Regions from separate parts of the Pseudoalteromonas sp. MMG033 genome, predicted to be linked through region 1. Evidence: predicted binding sites of a transcription regulator. Region 1 holds the regulator's gene; each other region holds the start of a gene.
What was found. The regulator sigma-54, encoded in region 1, starts transcription at its own class of promoters, with help from an activator protein. The targets are predictions, from matches to a motif close to GTTGGCACGNNNNTNGNNT.
Positions count from the first base shown of each region.

Region 2: a site for sigma-54 is predicted at 1,820-1,838, ahead of AC2CZC_RS21490 (flagellar basal body rod protein FlgF). Genes of this name have one in related genera too.
Region 3: a site for sigma-54 is predicted at 2,669-2,687, ahead of AC2CZC_RS11940 (S8 family peptidase). Genes of this name have one in related genera too.
Region 4: a site for sigma-54 is predicted at 2,807-2,825, ahead of AC2CZC_RS11485 (P-II family nitrogen regulator). Genes of this name have one in related genera too.

Region 1 is NZ_CM170070.1:957,932-962,575, reverse strand. Features, by position in the region: gene AC2CZC_RS04555 (HPr family phosphocarrier protein) at 1-268, opposite strand, end outside; gene rapZ (RNase adapter RapZ) at 268-1,110, opposite strand; gene ptsN (PTS IIA-like nitrogen regulatory protein PtsN) at 1,123-1,578, opposite strand; gene hpf (ribosome hibernation promoting factor) at 1,581-1,868, opposite strand; gene AC2CZC_RS04535 (RNA polymerase factor sigma-54) at 1,895-3,406, opposite strand; gene lptB (LPS export ABC transporter ATP-binding protein) at 3,448-4,173, opposite strand; gene lptA (lipopolysaccharide transport periplasmic protein LptA) at 4,170-4,644, opposite strand, start outside.
Region 2 is NZ_CM170070.1:4,950,100-4,954,743, reverse strand. Features, by position in the region: gene AC2CZC_RS21500 (flagellar hook assembly protein FlgD) at 1-373, shown strand, start outside; gene flgE (flagellar hook protein FlgE) at 412-1,764, shown strand; gene AC2CZC_RS21490 (flagellar basal body rod protein FlgF) at 1,875-2,639, shown strand; gene flgG (flagellar basal-body rod protein FlgG) at 2,658-3,446, shown strand; gene flgH (flagellar basal body L-ring protein FlgH) at 3,464-4,144, shown strand; gene AC2CZC_RS21475 (flagellar basal body P-ring protein FlgI) at 4,156-4,644, shown strand, end outside.
Region 3 is NZ_CM170070.1:2,724,656-2,729,299, reverse strand. Features, by position in the region: gene AC2CZC_RS11945 (hypothetical protein) at 1-470, shown strand, start outside; gene AC2CZC_RS11940 (S8 family peptidase) at 521-2,395, opposite strand; gene AC2CZC_RS11935 (ATP-binding protein) at 3,108-4,644, shown strand, end outside.
Region 4 is NZ_CM170070.1:2,631,288-2,635,931, forward strand. Features, by position in the region: gene AC2CZC_RS11475 (S10 family peptidase) at 1-1,224, opposite strand, end outside; gene AC2CZC_RS11480 (GGDEF domain-containing response regulator) at 1,473-2,741, shown strand; gene AC2CZC_RS11485 (P-II family nitrogen regulator) at 2,873-3,211, shown strand; gene AC2CZC_RS11490 (ammonium transporter) at 3,223-4,452, shown strand; gene mrcB (penicillin-binding protein 1B) at 4,562-4,644, shown strand, end outside.

The DNA.
Region 1 (4,644 bases):
CATGAAACTTGTCTTCAATAAGGTCACCAATAGCGATTAAGGCATTCTTTGCATCAGGGCCTGTACAACTCACTTTGACTTCTTTGCCTTGGCTGCTCTCTAACAGCAGCAATGCTAACACGCTGTCTCCCGGAGCGCTTTTATCACCTTGATAAAGCGTTATTTCTGCATCAAATTGGGTTGAGAGTTGCGCCAATATAGTGGCTGCTCGAGCATGCAAACCCAACTTGTTCTTTATTAGAAAAACCCCTTGGTATTGCTGTTGCATTACTCTTGTTCTCGGTGGCGAATTTTGACGTTAGAGTGTGTTCTTTGAAAGCGTTCACCAAGTGTTTGCGCTAAATATACTGAGCGGTGCTGGCCACCGGTACAACCAATGGCGATAGTCAAATAGCTGCGATTATTACGCTCCAAGTGTGGCAGCCAAGTTTGCATAAAGGTTTGTATCTGCCACACAAACTTTTGTACTATGCTGTGACTCGATAAGTAATCGATAACCGGTTGGTCTAAGCCTGTTAGAGGTTTTAATTCAGGTTCCCAGTGCGGGTTTGGTAAAAACCGCGCGTCAAATACGTAATCTGCTTCTTTAGGAATACCATGTTTAAAGCCAAATGATTCAAATGTGATGATGAGTTGTTTATCTTTTTGGCCTAAGATTTTCTCTCGAACGCTTTCAGCCAATTGGTGGACACTCAAGTCGGTTGTATCTATGGTGATATCAGCACGACGTATCAAGACATCTAATAAAGTTCTTTCTTGTTTTATTGCCAAGTCTAGCGGTAAGTCATTGAGTGACAGCGGATGCAATCGCCGTGTTTCTGAAAAACGTTTGATTAGTGTTTGGTCATCGCAATCAAGGTAAAATACTTTTGGTTTAGCAAAGCCTGGCAAGTACTCTAAAATATCATGAAACTCCTGCTGTTCTTTTGGTAAGTTTCTCACATCAATGCTGACAGCAATTTTATTATAGCTGTCTGAAACACTGCGTACTAAAGCAGGTAGTAAGTTTACAGGGATATTATCAGCGCAGTAATAGCCTAAGTCTTCCAATACTCTTAATGCGACGGATTTACCTGAGCCAGAGCGGCCACTGATAATTATGAGCTCCACGATTTGTTCCTATTATTTATCAAACTCAACAAGGACTTGGTAAAGCTCATGATCGTTACTTGCTTGTCTAAGTCTCTTGCAAAAATGCTTATCATTTAGTTTACCAGCGATACTAGCTAAGGTCTCTAAATGTTGCTTATTTTCACCTTCTGGTACGATGAGCGCAACAAAAATATCTACATTGCGGTCGTCAACAGCATCAAATGGAATAGGCTGTTGATTTACAAGCAAGATGGCAATGATATTATCTAATCCCGCCAATCGCCCGTGTGGAATAGCGATACCTTTTCCAATACCTGTACTGCCTAGCTTTTCGCGATTTAACAGTGCCTCGAGAATATCATGCTGATTGGCATTTGGAATTTTTTCTTGTGCCAATTCACTGATGTATTGGAGTATTCTTTTTTTACTATTAAAAAGGACCGCAGCCTTGCTGCAGTCCTCAGGGATCAGTGTGCTAAGTTTCATGGTTAATGTCGAGTTAGCTTCTCTTTATGTTTAATGACTTGCCTATCTAGCTTATCGATTAAACCATCGATAGCTGCATACATGTCTTTGTGTTCTGTTGAAGCGAATAGCTCGCCGCCATTTACATGTAATGTGGCTTCGGCTTTTTGAATGAGTTTCTCGACATCTAGGATTACATGAACGTTGTTGATGTGATCAAAATGCCTTTCTAGCTTCGCAAACTTACTTGTTACGTAGTCTCTTAATGAATCGGTAATTTCTACATGGCGACCAGTTAAATTTAGTTGCATAAGCATTTTTCCTTCTTTTGTTACGCCTAAATCAAGCTTTTACGCTGATTAGACGGTGGAATAGCCAAAGACTCTCGGTATTTGGCAATAGTACGTCTTGCCACCTTAATACCTTGGTCAGCTAATACATCTGCAATTTTGCTATCACTTAAAGGCTTAGCTGAGTTTTCTGCAGCAATTAGCTTTTTGATGAGTGCTCTAATTGCTGTTGAAGAGCATTCCCCACCGTTCTCGGTACTAACATGGCTCGAGAAGAAGTATTTCAATTCATAAATGCCGCGAGGCGTGTGCATAAATTTTTGTGTTGTTACCCGAGATATTGTCGACTCGTGCATATCAACCATTTCAGCAACATCATTGAGAACCATAGGTCTCATTGCCTCAGGGCCATGTTCAAAGAATGCCTGTTGTTGTTGAACAATGCAATTGGTAACTTTCAATAAAGTTTCATTTCTGCTTTCTAAACTTTTAATAAACCATTTCGCCTCTTGCAAATGCGAGCGAATAAATTGGCTGTCACTGCTTGATTTAACTGAGCGTGACATTGCAGCATAATGATCATTAACTCTTATTTTGGGCATTGAGTCAGGATTGAGTTCAACAACCCAACGTCCTTTTATCTTTTTGACCGAGACATCGGGGATCACATAATCAGCTTCTTCTTGAACGATACTTGCAGCTGGCTTGGGGTTCAAGCTGTGGATTAGCGTCATCACTTCTTTGAGCTCGCCTTCTTTGAGCTTCGTTTTCTTCATGATAGTACGATAATCACGATTTGCTAATAGGTCTATGTGCTCTTCAATGACATGTTTTGTTTGTTCGAGCCAAGGTGTATCTATGGCAAATTGATTTAGTTGAACAATTAAGCATTCCTGCAGACTGCGTGCCGCAATACCAACAGGGTCAAATAATTGAATACGTTTTAAGACGGCTTCAACCTCATCTAATTCAACCGGCTCTTGGTCATTATCTTTATTTAAGCTATCGACAATATCCTCACAAGATACGGTTAGGATCCCTGAGTCATCGACGCCCTCAACAATTGACAGCGCAATAAGTCTATCTGTTGCGCTAAATGGAGTGAGCTCTAGTTGCCACATCAGATATTCTTGAAGACTTTCAGTGGTTTGACCTTGATAAACGCTTTCATCCTCAGGCATTGGGCCAGACGAGCTGACTGGTGCAGCACTGATATATTCATCCCACGTGACATCCATCGCCATCTCATCGCTGAGCGTTTCTTTATTGAGCGCCGTATCTGTGTCTTGCTCGTAGTCACTCAGCTGTGTTTCAGCAGTATCATCAACGCTAGACTCTGCTTTCTCTGTGGTCTGAGCTTGTTCATGGGTTTTATCTAGACTGTTATCAAAAGACTCTTGTTCGTTTTCTTCTACTTCCAATAAAGGATTGCTATCCAGCGCTTCTTGAATTTCTTGCTGGAGGTCTAATGTGCTCAGCTGCAGCAGGCGAATTGCTTGCTGCAGTTGTGGTGTCATTGTTAATTGCTGCCCCATGCGCAGCTGTAGCGATTGCCTCATGTATCTCTAACAATCCTTTTCGTTGTTACGCTTATTCTTAACTATAGCCTGAATTGCTCGCCTAAGTAGACATCTCGGACGGTTTGATCCGCTAAAACATGTTCAGGTGTGCCTGACGCAATTAATTCACCATGGGAAACAATATATGCCTTTTCACATACATCCAAAGTTTCGCGAACATTATGATCTGTGATCAATACGCCGATCCCACGGTTTTTTAAATGCTCAATAATTTTCTTTATATCTAACACTGAAATCGGATCAACGCCAGCAAAAGGCTCATCTAAAAGAATAAATTTAGGATTTGCGGCTAAAGCGCGAGCAATTTCGACGCGGCGACGCTCACCACCAGACAGTGCCATTCCTAAACTTGAGCGAATATGCTGAATATTAAATTCATCAAGTAAATCGTTTAATACTGCTTCTCGTTGGGCTTTATTGAGGTCTTTTCTGGTTTCAAGGATCGCCATTAAATTGTCATAAACGGTTAGCTTTCTAAATATCGAAGATTCTTGTGGTAAATATCCAATACCCAACCGAGCTCGGCTGTGCATCGGTAGCAAAGTAATGTCTTGTGAATCAATATGAATACTGCCCTTGTCACTTGGTACTAGGCCAACAATCATATAAAAAGTAGTGGTTTTACCTGCGCCATTTGGACCGAGCAAACCAACGATGCTGCCTGCTTCAACACTTAGTTCAACATTTTTTACAACCTGTCTGCCTTTATAACTCTTAGCCAGTGCTGTCGCTTTTAGTGTGCTCACTGTGGCTCCTTGTTACCATCTTGCTCTTTATCTACAGGGAGTAAAACAGTTCTCACTCGTTTACCTTCCTCGTTTGCCTTTTGCGCGCTAATAAGTTGTTTTTCCATATCATAGAGGATCTCTTGGGCAGAAATCTTTTGACCAGCTTGGCTTATTTCGGCATTGCCTTTAATTGTGAGCAAGCGATTTGCAACATCATAGCGTACCTCTTGTGCCGTGGCTTTTAATAGGCTGCCATCGGTCTGCTGCTCTTGGAAAATTGCAGGAGATCCCGTTGCAACCAGTAACTGCTTGTTTTCCCCTAAATCTTCTCTGCGGTGGACTTCGAGTCGATCTGCGAATATTTTGCGTTGGCCATGAATGATCTCAACGTTTTCTTCAAAAACCCCTATATTTGTTTGTAATTGCGCTTGCTGCTTACCTGAACTGATGATCACCTGCTCAGGCGTGTTGTTGGCAAGGGCACTTTGT
Region 2 (4,644 bases), 970 kb from region 1:
GCTCGAGTCTGACACTGTTGAGCATGGGCCTGGTATGCAGGCGAGAGGCTCCATTATTGTTGCAGAGCCTGTCGAAAAGCTTACTTTGAGTATCGTCAATGATAAGAATGAGCTTGTTAGAAAGATTGAATTAGGCAAGCAAAGCGTAGGTGCAACACGTTTTGAATGGGATGGTTTGACTGATAATGACGAGCCAGCCCCTCCAGGTGAATACACAATTAAAGCTGAAGGGCAAACAAACGGTAAGTTTGAGTCATTGCCAACAGCAACATTTAGAAATATTGATAGTGTTAATGTAAATGGCTCTCAGGGCATTGTCATTAACACTAAAGCTGGTGCAGTTAGACTATCTGACGTTGCAGAGATAGCTTAATCAAAAGATTTAACCTTCATTTATAGAGGTATTAGAGTATGAGTTTTAATATTGCTTTAACAGGACTAGCTGCAGCCCAAAAAGATTTGGACACCACAGCTAATAACATTGCAAACGTAAATACCACAGGTTTTAAAGAATCCCGTGCGGAGTTTGCTTCTGTCTATGCATCGTCAGTGTTCAGTGCGGGTAAAACCAAAAATGGTGATGGTGTATCAACGACCATGGTTGCTCAGCAATTCCACCAAGGTTCATTAAACTTTACACAAAACTCGCTTGATCTTGCTATTACAGGTGAGGGTTATTTTGCGACAAGTGAAGATTTAGGCAGCCAAGATTATACATTCACCCGTGCAGGTGCATTTAAGCTGAACAAAGATAACTTTATTGTTGATGCGAACGGCAACTTTTTACAGGGTTTCCCTGTTGATCCAAGTACGGGTGATACAACATCAGTGAGCTTAAGTACGTCGTCACCGTTGCAAATACCTGACGCGTCAGGATCTCCGCGTGCAACAACAAATGTTTATTCATCATTTAACTTGGATTCGACAGCGACGGCACCTACCATTGCATTCGACCCAGATACAACAGCATCTTATAATAGCTCAACGTCGACGACAGTGTATGACTCTTTGGGTGAGCCACATACCCTACAGTTATTTTTCCGTAAAGAAGACCCAACAACCGACGCAAATGAGTGGCAGGTCTATGCAACGTTAGGCGGAAAGCCTTTTGACGCGAACGGTAATGAGATTGTTGCACCTGCTGTGATAACTCCCATTACTGAATTTGGATTTAATGCGCAAGGTTTTCCTGAGCATACTGGAGCTGCAGAAACTCCCAATACAGGCACAACCTTTAACCCACTTAATTTAACAGCAGCCAATGTATCTGGGTTATTGACTAACGGTGCAACTTTTCCGTCAGATATTCAGTTAAACTGGCGTGATGAAGCGAATACAACGAATAAGTTACCAACGCAGTTTGCAAGTCGTTTTGAAGTTAAGGCACTTGATCAAGATGGTGCGACAACGGGTCGACTTGCAGGTATTGACATTGGCTCTGATGGTAAGATTGTTGCGTCATACAGTAATGGAGACTCAACTTTCTTAGGACAGGTTGCTATGGTGAGATTTTCAAACTCACAAGGTTTGACAGAAGCGGGTAATACAGGTTGGAAGAAAAGTTTAACCTCAGGTGAGCCAATTGCCGGTGAACCAGGCTCAGGTACTTTAGGTACGATTAATTCATCAGCATTAGAGCAATCGAATGTAAACTTAACAAATGAATTAGTTGACTTGATCAGTGCGCAAAGAAACTTCCAGGCAAACTCGCGTGCACTTGAAGTGAATTCAACACTGCAACAGAATATCCTTCAGATCCGATAATATTTATCTCTTGTAAAAAGCCGCGTTTGCGGCTTTTTTATTTTTTGACACTCACCTTGGCACTAATATTGCTTTTATCACTATATATTGAACAGTTTTAGGTCGTTCTCATGGATAAAATGCTCTATATCGCCATGTCAGGCGCTAAGCAAAGCTTGCGAGGTGTGGCGCTCAAGGCGAACAATCTAGCAAATGCTAATACGACAGGCTTTAAAGCAGACTTTGCACAAGCTCGCTCTATGCAAGCTTTTGGTGAAGGCTTACCAACACGGGTATTTGCCATGCAAGAGCGCCCTGGTACTAATATGTTAAGCGGCGCGGTTGCAGAAACAGGTCGTGATTTAGATATCGCGGTTGATGAGAAGTCGTGGATCAGTGTCATGGATGCCAGTGGTGAAGAGGCGTATACAAAAGTAGGTACCTTGAACATTACTAGCGACGGGGCTTTGGTCACAAGTCATGGACGTCAATTAATTGGCGAAGGCGGCCCGATTATATTACCTTTACCTATCGATAAAGTGGTATTTAGTGATGATGGCTCCATTCAAGTTCGTCCTCAGGGGGCCCCAGCAAACTTCTTAGAAACCGTTGATCGGCTAAAAATAATTACCGCTGATAATAACCAGCTCGAAAAAGGTAATGATGGTTTATTTAGGCCACAAGAAGACCAGCTTGATGATGGGCATTGTGGTTTTTGCGAAGTATCTCCAACGGCAAAAGTGATGAGTGGATATTTAGAAATGTCTAATGTAAACCCCGTTCATGAAATGGTGGATTTGATAAACCATCAGAGACAGTTTGAGATGCAAATTAAATTAATGAAGTCAGCAGAAGAAATTGACGAGCGACACACTTCGCTCCTGCGCATAGTTTAAGAGAGTGAGGTATAGATTATGAATCCAGCATTGTGGATAAGTAAAACAGGGCTTGATGCTCAGCAAACAGATATTTCGGTTATTTCAAATAACTTGGCGAATGCCAGTACGGTTGGTTATAAAAAGAGCCGTGCTATTTTTGAAGATTTACTGTATCAAAATATCAATCAGCCCGGTGGGCGCTCATCACAGGATACTGAGCTACCTTCAGGTTTAATGCTTGGTGCAGGTTCTAAAGTCGTGGCTAACCAAAAGAACTTTTCTCAGGGCAATATGATAAGCACTGAAAACTCTTTGGACTGGATGATACAAGGTCCAGGTTTTTTTGAAATACAAATGCCAGATGGCACCATTGCGTATTCTCGAAATGGACAGTTCACCACGGACGAAACCGGTCGTGTTGTTACATCAGGTGCAGGTTTCCCGGTACAGCCAGAAATGACAGTACCAGATAATGCGAACTCCATCACCATATCTCAAGACGGTGAAGTATCAGTAAGTATCAATGGTCAGGCAGAAAACACAGTTATTGGCCAATTAGTTATCAGTGACTTTATCAATCCATCAGGGTTAGAGCCGATTGGACAAAACTTGTATACAGAAACAGCTGTAAGTGGCGCCCCAGTGCAAGGTAACCCAGGGGTCGAAGGATTGGGCTCTATGGTTCAAGGTGCGCTTGAAACGTCGAACGTAAACGTGACTGAAGAGTTAGTAAACTTGATTGAAACCCAGCGCGTCTATGAGATGAACTCTAAAGTCATTAAGTCGGTTGACGAAATGCTGAGTTATATCAACCAACAACTTTAATTAGGGTAGGGCAGATCATGCGTAAATGTATATTGGTAGTTACGTTAGGTTTAGGCTTAAGTGGGTGTATGTCTACTGAAAACAGTGATGTTGTCAGAGATGACCCTTATTACGCACCTATGTATCCTGAAATGGAGGCAGAGCCAGTTGTCACAACGGGCTCGCTGTTCAACTCATATTCAAATGATCTGTACTCAGATAAAAAAGCAGTGAGAGTCGGCGATATAATTACGGTTGTACTTAGAGAGTCTACCCAAGCTTCCAAAGCGGCTAATTCTAAATTAGATAAAGACAGTGAAGTCAATGTGGACCCTTTCCTAGGTCTTGGTAACGCGCCTGTCAATATTGGCGGTGACGCCATTCAACTGGATATGGGTGCGAACTCTTCTTACCAAGGTGATGCACAAGCTAATCAATCAAATAGTTTGTTTGGTAACATCTCAGTAAATGTAATGAGGGTTTTACCCAATGGCAACTTGGTGATCCGCGGTGAGAAATGGCTAACGCTAAATACGGGTGAAGAGTTTATTCGTTTAGAAGGGTTAGTGCGGCCGCAAGATGTTTCCGCAGAAAATGAGGTTGAATCAAATCGAATTGCTAATGCACGCATTCAGTATTCAGGAAAAGGTCAGACGCAAGAAGTGCAGAGTGCAGGCTGGCTAACTAAATTCTTCATGAGCACATTAATGCCGTTTTAAGGAAGTTGATCATGCGTATTCTGCAAAGTGTAATTTTATCATTGCTCCTTATCATATCGGTCAATGCACAAGCTGAGCGAATTAAAGACGTCAGTGTCGTTGAAGGAGTGAGAAGCAACCAACTTATAGGTTATGGTTTGGTGGTGGGTCTGCCTGGGACCGGTGAGCAAAGTCGGTTTACAGAACAGAGCTTTAAAGCGATGTTAAACAGTTTTGGTATCACCCTGCCGGGTAACCTAAAACCGAAGATTAAAAATGTAGCAGCTGTTGCTGTACATGCCGATTTACCGCCATTTGTAAAACCAGGGCAAAGTATTGATGTCACCGTTTCATCTATTGGTAGTGCGGGAAGTTTGAGAGGCGGTACATTATTGCAGACATTTTTAAAAGGTGTCGATGGCAACGTCTATGCAATAGCACAAGGCAGTATGATCGTTGGGGGCCTAGGCGCTGAAGGTTTAGATGGGAGTCGAGTGGTGATTAACACCCCTACAGTTGGC
Region 3 (4,644 bases), 1.8 Mb from region 1:
AGCATGCCTCACAATTTTCCCGACAAGGCGAGGTAATAAGTAGCGATTATCAGCACCCCTTACTATTGATACAAAGTTGCCATTACGGCTCAACATTATTTGCGACCTATCAAGCCAACCTGTCGTTTAACAAACAAATAACGCAACAAACATGGCGAGATATACAGCAATATCAAGGGAGAAGTATTGTAATGGGTAACTTTGGCGAAGATGGCACTATCGCACCGGATAACTTAATAAGTAGCGCCATCAGATACGCCATTCATGATGCATTGGTTGAGATTGCAAAGAACAAAGGCGTTACTGTCTCAGCATCAAGCACTTTACTCAATCAAAATGGCCGCTACTATTTAAGTAATGCTCAATTTGATATTCAGCAGACAGTCAGTGGTCAGTTGTTGGATTTACAGATCAACTACAAAGAAGGATTTCCAATCGTTTATGTCTGGCTTCTTGAATCGGAGTCATAACACATGGAATTCGCGTAGTTGGGGCGTGAAAACGCCCCGGAGTTCAAGCTTTAACCTCCACAGGTTAGACTAAGCCCTTTACAACTATAAGTAGAATCTTCATCTTCCAAACCAGAAAAGTCCAAAATACTGAATCCACCATCTGTTGACGTTGAATGCGTTTGATTACTTGAATCACACTCTCCTTGTACTTGCCACATTTTTGTCGCATGACTAGGCGTTGCACCTTTGTTCCAGTAATAAGCACTATAAATCTTACCTTGATAGGTCACCTGCTCACCACCATCATAAGGCTTGTTGTGATACCAATTTTGTGGGCACGCTGGTGTCTTTCCTGATTGTAAATAAGTCAGCGCACGTGCAAAGTTTGGCAATCCATGACCATATACACTGTCTTTGCCTGCTTGACCTAAATCATGGCTGGTCGCTTTAAGCGCATCAATAACTTGCGTTCTACTCCAGCTCGGATTTTGCGACCAAAGCCTCGCAATACCACCAGAGATAATTGCCGTAGCTTGAGAGGTGCCCGCACCCACCACATAGTCACTGTGGTAACTATTAATTGAAACCGATATATTTGACTCATCAGCCTTTGCTGGCCACTGATGTACCAATAACGTTGGGAACTCTGTATAATAATCAATGCCTTTTAAACGCCCCTCTGGATGCTGTGGGTAGTTTATCATCAATACTTTACCACCAGCCGAGACACAGTTAGATTGTGCATTGCTCAACTGCTGACGAGTCTCATAAGACAATGTACGCTCTGTCATTTGCTGCTGCACATCACCAGCAGACAAAGTATATACGCACTGCTCAGGTAGGGTTGTTTGCATTGACTGACTACTAATACCGACATCAATTTGTGTATATTTCAGAACATCAGAAACAGATCCACTGTGCTGAATTACAACTTCTTGAACCGCATAGTGACTTCGATTAGCCGTGGAAATAATTTTACTCCCCGGTGCAACAAAATCTATATTCGGATTCGTTGGCGAAAAAGAGGCGATTGTTCCATCTGTCTCTAACGCACCTATTGATAAAACATTATGATATGAGGCAGGGTAATGTAATACATCATCATGTCGACCTTGCTGTTTTTTCTCTGACGTCCCATGGTTACCAGCCGCAGCAACAAAAATCAGCCCTCGGTCATAAGCTAACCTGTCAATAACTGACATCGTCATTGGAGAAAATTGCTCCCCACTCAAAGACATGTTTATTACTTTTGCACCGGAGTTAGCACAAACTTCAATGGCCTCAATTAAATTACCACCCCATATTGCTGAGTTTTTACCATTGGCTGTTTTAATTAATTTGTGAACTTGAAGGCGAGCAACCCCATTACTTAGTGCTCCCTTTACACCGAACCCATTGCTTTGAGCCGCAATGATACCAGCCATATGCGTCCCGTGACTAAGTGCATCTTGATCCCAAAAGCCAGCATAAACGCTATGGTAGCCATGAATATTAATAGGTAAGTCAGGGTGGTTACTGTCTACGCCTGAATCGATAACACACACTGAAATATCATTCGTTGCAGATGGAAGCTTACTGATTGATGTTGCGCGTAACCAATAGGGCTCAAGCTCACTATTTGCTAATACATCTAAGCTATTAGTAGCAGCATTATAGTAATCAAGTGAATTACTACTTAAAGAAAGGCCATAATCAGCTTCAAAGGTAACGCCTTCAATATGGCTTAATTCATTGATTTGAGTTGATGATAATACACCTTGAGCAATCACTTTATCGCCACTTTGTCCTATCACCTTTAAAGAGCTCAGTATACTTTGAGATAGCTGTCCGTTCTTAAATTGTACCAGATAAGCACCATCGTGACTTTGCTCCTGTGCAATTGCACTCAAGCTCAAACTACCTAATACACTTAAAAAAACTGCATTTCTTTTAAAAAATCCCATACTAACTCCTAGCAAAGCTATGTTTATATTTTTATTTTATTTATCCTTAAACCCCTGTTTTCATGCATTTAACTATTAAACCTTCACTGGATATTTACTTCCTTCAATACGACATTTACTCGATCGCAGCGTCATACCTATTTACAAAAAGTTTAGATTGTTAACCTTACTCTCAAGAAGGTTACCACTCAAGATAATTGTTAAATTCAAGATAGATCTATTCAAGACTTTTTATAAAAACGGATAAGTTACGCGTAAAATAAAGACAAAGTTAATCAATAGACGCGCCTACCCTTCACAATTCGAGACTCAAATCCTGAATAGAAAACAGGCTTTCAACAATTAAAAACGCCAACTTGATTAAAAAATAACAAATCAAACCATAAAAATTAAAAAAAAGTAGATTTATTAAAAAATTCATAGTAAGCAAATTAGAGTTATAGATAGGATATTAACTTTTTCGAATAAGTCGAGAATGTTATGCTAAAAAGTTTCATAAAAGTGAATAATATTCACTAGACCAGTACCTTTTTCTGGTGTATTGGTTTTTTTATCGTATTTGTTATTTTTTACTCTAATTACACGTTTTAATAGACAGCAAGACTCACAATGCATGACTTTTATGTACTTGCCTTGCGCAATGGGTTAAAAATAATATTTAAAAGCAGTGATGATCGTGAGACAGACGATTTACCAATAAGAGCAAAAAAAAATGCACATTCTTTTATCTGATAAGCGCTACACGTATAGTCCCAAATTCAGATTTATAAAACCTAAAGATCGCCAAAAGGTAAAAGTAAAATTTGCCAATGACTTAATACTTGCACTCGGCTACAAATTCAAAGAACAGCGCAACTATTTTGAAATGGCAGCTGAAGCTGCTTTTATGTCTCTCAACCCATTGGACAGGCAACAAAACCAGTTCTTTATTGAATTAGATTTGGTCACTAGCAACCAGCAAACAGTAAACTTACAAGAAGATAGTACCAGTGTTGGATTAGGGTATGCGCTCAGTTGCGCACTGGCATACCGCGCTCACATACAAAAAACAACCGCATTTAATAACACCTGTTTCGCCACTGGTGAGGTTTCACCAAGCGGTAACGTCCATGCAATTGGCCATATAAATAACAAAATCGAAGGTGCGCTTTATGCAATGACATACAGGCATAGTGGACCATTCATTATTTTTTATCCCCGTGCCAATCATGATGAAATCGATGAAGATCTCATCCATAACGTCGAGTTATTAGGCGGGCAGTTATCGCCTGTGGAGCACATAAATGAGGCGCTACAACTATTACTTGGTGAAGAATATGACGGCACACAACAATCAGGCTCATTAACTTTTAAAGGCTTAAGGAGCTTCGAACCCCATGATGCTTATTACTTTTTTGGTCGCGACACACTCACCTCGGATTTGTTGGCTTTATTTAACAATAAGCCGTCACTCATCAAAGTACATGGTGTTTCTGGGAGCGGAAAATCAAGCTTAATTAAAGCGGGACTATTGCCTGCACTCGCTCAACAAGGCGAAAATGTAAAGTGGCATATCGGGTTACCAAAAGATTTTGATAGCAGTGCATCGTTATTAAAACACTTTATTTGCTCCAATGAAGCAGGGTTTGAAGCGGTGTTAAAGACCATGTCGGTCAGCTTAGAGCAGTTTGTCGAAGAGTTACTAAAGTTAAATACAACATTCTTGGATGAACTCGCGCTTCATCTTACAGCTCATAAAACAACCTACGTTTGGTACATTGACCAATTCGAAGAAATTTTTGAGATTGAGCCAGATAATCGACTGCTACAAAGCTTAGCAAAACTATCAGAATATACTCCCTTATCTGTAATAGTCAGCATACGAAGTGAATACTTACATAACACAGATATGATGGGGAGAGACTTCTATGTACCCCATAGTCTCACTGCCGAAGACTGGCTTAAAATTATAAATAATCAAGCTACCGCACTTGGAATTACACTGGAAGAAGGGCTTTCTCAAACAATTCAAACCGAGGCATTAAAGTTGTCCCATGCTCTGCCTGCGGTAGAATATTTGCTTGCACAGATGCATGCACTCGCTATTGACAGTGATCAACCAAAAAAACTTACGTTCAGCCAATATAATCAACTTAATAAATTGACAGGCGTCATCTACAGGCAAGCTGAATATATTTTAGGGCAATTTGAGCCACTCACTGAACAGTTTTTTGAGCTGTTTATTGGCGTGAATATCAATGGTACTTGCT
Region 4 (4,644 bases), 1.7 Mb from region 1:
TGGATGGACGGGGCCAAACATGTTGTATTTTATGTCAGTTTTGTAGTTCAGCTCTTGGCGGAAATAGTGATTAATTGCTGGTGTGAATGAGTGTAACCACGACGTGAGTTCAGGCCAATAATCCGGTATGTCACCAGCGACGCGTTTATCAATGCCTAAATATCTTGAGTCCAGTCGGCCAACTGTCATTTCTCTATCTCGAAGCAGCTCTTTCCAAAATGCAGCATTTGGAATATCCAAATTGTTCTGTGCGACAAACTTTTCTGATAACCCTGAATATTTGGCAACTTGAGCAGTGACGGCTTGTTTCTCTTTATCACTGATCATTGCGCCTTTGGCAAGCGCAGGTAAGTAGGTGTTCAAGGTATAGGCTTCAACTTCTTCCAATACTTCAAGTAAGTCTTTATCTTGTAGCTCATTGTTGAGTGCTTTGTGATACCAAGCAGTCGCCGCAAAATAAGGTAATCTGTTAGCCGCTTTCACAGGGCCTTCACGCTTAATACCGATGTCTGTTGGCGAGACAAGGATCACACCATTTAAGTACATCCACTGCTGGTTTTGCAGTTCGTGTGCAAGCCCTGCAACACGTGTTGTTCCGTAGCTTTCACCAATTAAGAACTTAGGTGACAACGCTCTGTCATGACGATTAATAAAGGTGTTTAGCCAAGCGGCGAGGTATTTAACATCGGCGTTAACACCAAAAAAACGCTTTTTTTGAACGTCTTTGCTCGGCATTTTGCCTTGTTTATCAGGCAAGACACGTGAATAGCCAGTGTTGACTGGGTTCACAAAAACTATGTCTGTGGTATCTAAAACAGAATAGGGGTTATCCTTTAGTCCATAAGGCTGAAGTGGATATCCTTCATCGTCTATTTTTAGAACACGAGGACCAGTATAAGCTATGTGCATCCACACAGAAGCTGAGCCCGGACCACCGTTGAATGAAATGAGTAGCGGGCGTTTTGCATTATCTTTTACTTTGTCTTTTTTGTAATAAGTGTAGTGTAAAGATGCAATTGGATGCCCCTCGTCATCCCACAAAGGCTGAGTGCCAGTCGAAACGGTATAGTTTATTCTTGAGCCATTAATTGTGGCTTTGTGTTTTGTGGTGACTTGATGATCTATATCAAAGCTTAATGTGCCTTGTTGATTACTATTAGCAGCACTGAATGTGCTGACGCAAAGTAGTAGTAAACTAGATACTATTTTAGGTACTGCTGCCATGGGGTTCCTCGTGTTTTCACTTATCGCCTACATTTAAATCGTTTTTAACGTTGATTTCAAAGTCAATGAGACTAACTCGCAATATTTGCTGCCCATTACAATTTGTTTACCATTTAGGGGCGGTGCAGGTTTTTTTTGTCACAAAAATCGCGTATATTTCACCCTTATGTCTGTAGTATTAAAGTATTTGAGTCTGTTAAATACTTGTATAGCTACATTTCTCATTGCAGTCACTAGAGAAAGTTTCCATGCAAAAAGTATTGATTGTTGAAGATAGTAAGGTTGTCCAACAGATCTTACGCCATCTGGCATCACAACATCTAAGTGTCGATATAGACTTTGCTTGGTCTCTCAAGGAAAGTAAAGCGTTACTTGCGAGCAATTGCTACACACTGGCCTTGGTAGATTTAACATTGCCTGATGCAATGGATGCAGAAGTCGTCCAGTTAACTTTGAGTCACAATGTTCCTACGGTTGTTTTGACCTCTAAGATTGATGAGTACAGCCGACAACAGATGCTAGAAATGGGGGTCGTTGATTATGTGATCAAAGATAATCGTGATTCTTATTTATATGCCATTAAATTGGTCAGTCGTTTGCTGCGCAATCAAGGCTGTAAAGCATTGATTGCCGATGACTCTATGATCAGCCGTGCTGTGATGAGACAGATGCTAGAAAAACAGTTGTTCACTGTGTTCGAAGCTCAAGATGGTGAGCAAGCACTCACTATGCTCAAGGCTGATCATGAGATTAAACTTTTATTGACTGACTATGCTATGCCTACGATGGATGGGTTTGAGTTGGTTAAAGCAGTGCGCAATTTTCGTGGTCGCGATGATTTGGCGATAGTTGGGTTATCTGGTGCTGGAACACATGGCCTGTCCGCAAAGTTCATTAAATATGGCGCAAATGATTTCTTAATGAAGCCATTTATGAACGAGGAGTTCCACTGCCGCGTAATGCAAACGATGGAGCAATTAAATCTAATTGCAGAGATTAAAGATTATGCACATCGTGATTATTTGACGGGTTTATATAATCGTCGTTATTTTTGCCAACAAATGGATAGGTTACTTAAATCCGGGCTAGAAGATAGCTGCTTAGCTCTGTTAGATTTAGACTTATTTAAAGAAATAAATGATAAATATGGCCATTTAGGTGGCGATAGCATACTCACTCAGGTTGCTCACTTACTCAATGAGTCATTCTCGGGTAGTTTAGTATCTCGAGTCGGTGGTGAGGAGTTTGCTGTTTTACTCGCTGAAAGTGATTTGCAAAAAGCAAAAGCCAAATTTGATGTTTTTCGTCTCAAATTTGCAGAGAACATTTTCCAAGTCGATGACCACCGCTTACATTGCACCCTGAGTATTGGTATTGCAAAATGTGAGTTTGCGACATTGAGTGAAGTGATGCGACATGCTGATAAGGCGTTATATAAGGCCAAAGCCCAAGGTCGTAATAGCGCTGTGACAGCTTGCACCAAATCAAATCAAATCTTTGAAGAGTGCACCAGCTAAGTGCACTTTTCGCTAAATACCTTTCTATATTTTTCATACCTCACTGATAAATAAGCACTAATCTTTTTGGCATAAAGGTTGGATTGTGTATTCCATCATCAACAGGAATCACACTCCTTTGGAGGCCAACAATGAAAATGATAAGTGCGATAATTAAGCCTTTTAAATTGGATGAAGTCCGAGAAGCACTCGCTGAACTCGGTATAGAAGGCATGACAGTCGTTGACGTGAAAGGATTTGGTCGTCAGCGTGGTCACACAGAATTGTATCGAGGAGCTGAATACCAAGTCGATTTTATACCAAAAATTAAGCTTGAGATTGCAACGCACAGTGAAAACTGCCAACGGGTAGTGGATACATTAACACAAGCTGCAAATACTGGAAAAATCGGTGATGGCAAAATTTTTGTTTATGACCTAGAGCAAATCGTGCGGATCCGCACCGGTGAATTAGACGAAGAAGCAATCTGAGGTGCAATCTGATGGAAAACACAATTATAGAATTACAATTTTCACTCAATACTTTCTACTTTCTCATATCTGGCGTGTTAGTGATGTGGATGGCAGCAGGGTTTGCCATGTTAGAGGCTGGGTTAGTGAGATCTAAAAATACGACTGAGATCTTAACTAAAAATATTGCACTATACGCAATCGCCTGCACTATGTATTTGTTGATTGGTTACAACATTATGTACGTTGGCAACTCTGAAGGCGGGTTTGTGCCAAGTTTTGGAGCGCTGATTGGTGATGCGTCAGCGGATGCCGACCATGCGCTTGAGTCTGACTTTTTCTTTCAAGTTGTTTTTGTTGCAACAGCCATGTCAATTGTTTCTGGCGCCGTGGCTGAGCGCATGAAGTTGTGGGCATTCTTATTGTTTACTGTGGTGCTGACTGGGCTTATTTATCCCATCCAAGGTTATTGGAGTTGGGGAGCTGGATTCTTATCTGAGTTGGGTTTTGTTGATTTTGCAGGCTCTGCAATCGTTCATGGTGCGGGTGCCGCTGCCGCATTAGCCGGGGTCTTGCTGCTGGGTGCGAGAAAGGGCAAGTATGGTAAACATGGGGAGATTTATCCAATTCCCGGTTCTAACTTACCCTTAGCGACTCTGGGTACTTTTATTTTGTGGATGGGTTGGTTCGGCTTTAATGGTGGCTCGCAGTTGTTTTTAGCTGATAAAGAAAATGCCATTGCAGTGAGTCAAATCATGTTGAATACCAATGCCGCTGCCGCCGCAGGCGCAATATCGGCTTTACTTGTGTGTAAAGTCATGTGGAAAAAAGCGGATTTGACGATGATTTTAAACGGCGCATTGGCCGGACTTGTCACTATCACCGCGGAGCCAGCTTCTCCGACGCCACTACTTGCGTGCATTATTGGATCGTTAGGTGGAAGCTTAGTGGTATTTAGCATTGTGGCGCTGGATAAACTTAAAATTGATGACCCTGTAGGTGCCATCTCGGTGCATGGCGTATGTGGTTGTCTGGGTGTGATGATGGTGCCGTTTTCAAATGGCGATGCAAACTTCGTTTCGCAGTTGATTGGCCTTGTGTCAATTCTTGGGTTTGTTTTTATCACTTCTTATTTGGTATGGGCGCTTTTAAAAACGACTATGGGGATCCGTGTGACGGAAGAGGAGGAGCTCAGTGGTATGGATCAGCATGACTGTGGCGTAGATGCCTACCCAGAATTTGTCACAATACGAAACCATTAATACTTAAGCAGTTAAAAAAGCAGGCGTTAGCCTGCTTTTTTGGTTTCAGTGGCTGTTAATCTAAGTTACTCTAGCATCATTGTAATTATGGTAAATATTGCTCCGGTAAATGTCAGAGAAAAAACGCACGCCTGCAAATAAATCAAAACCAAAGCGCACCACGAAAAAAAAATCACCTAACTCAAAAAAGGT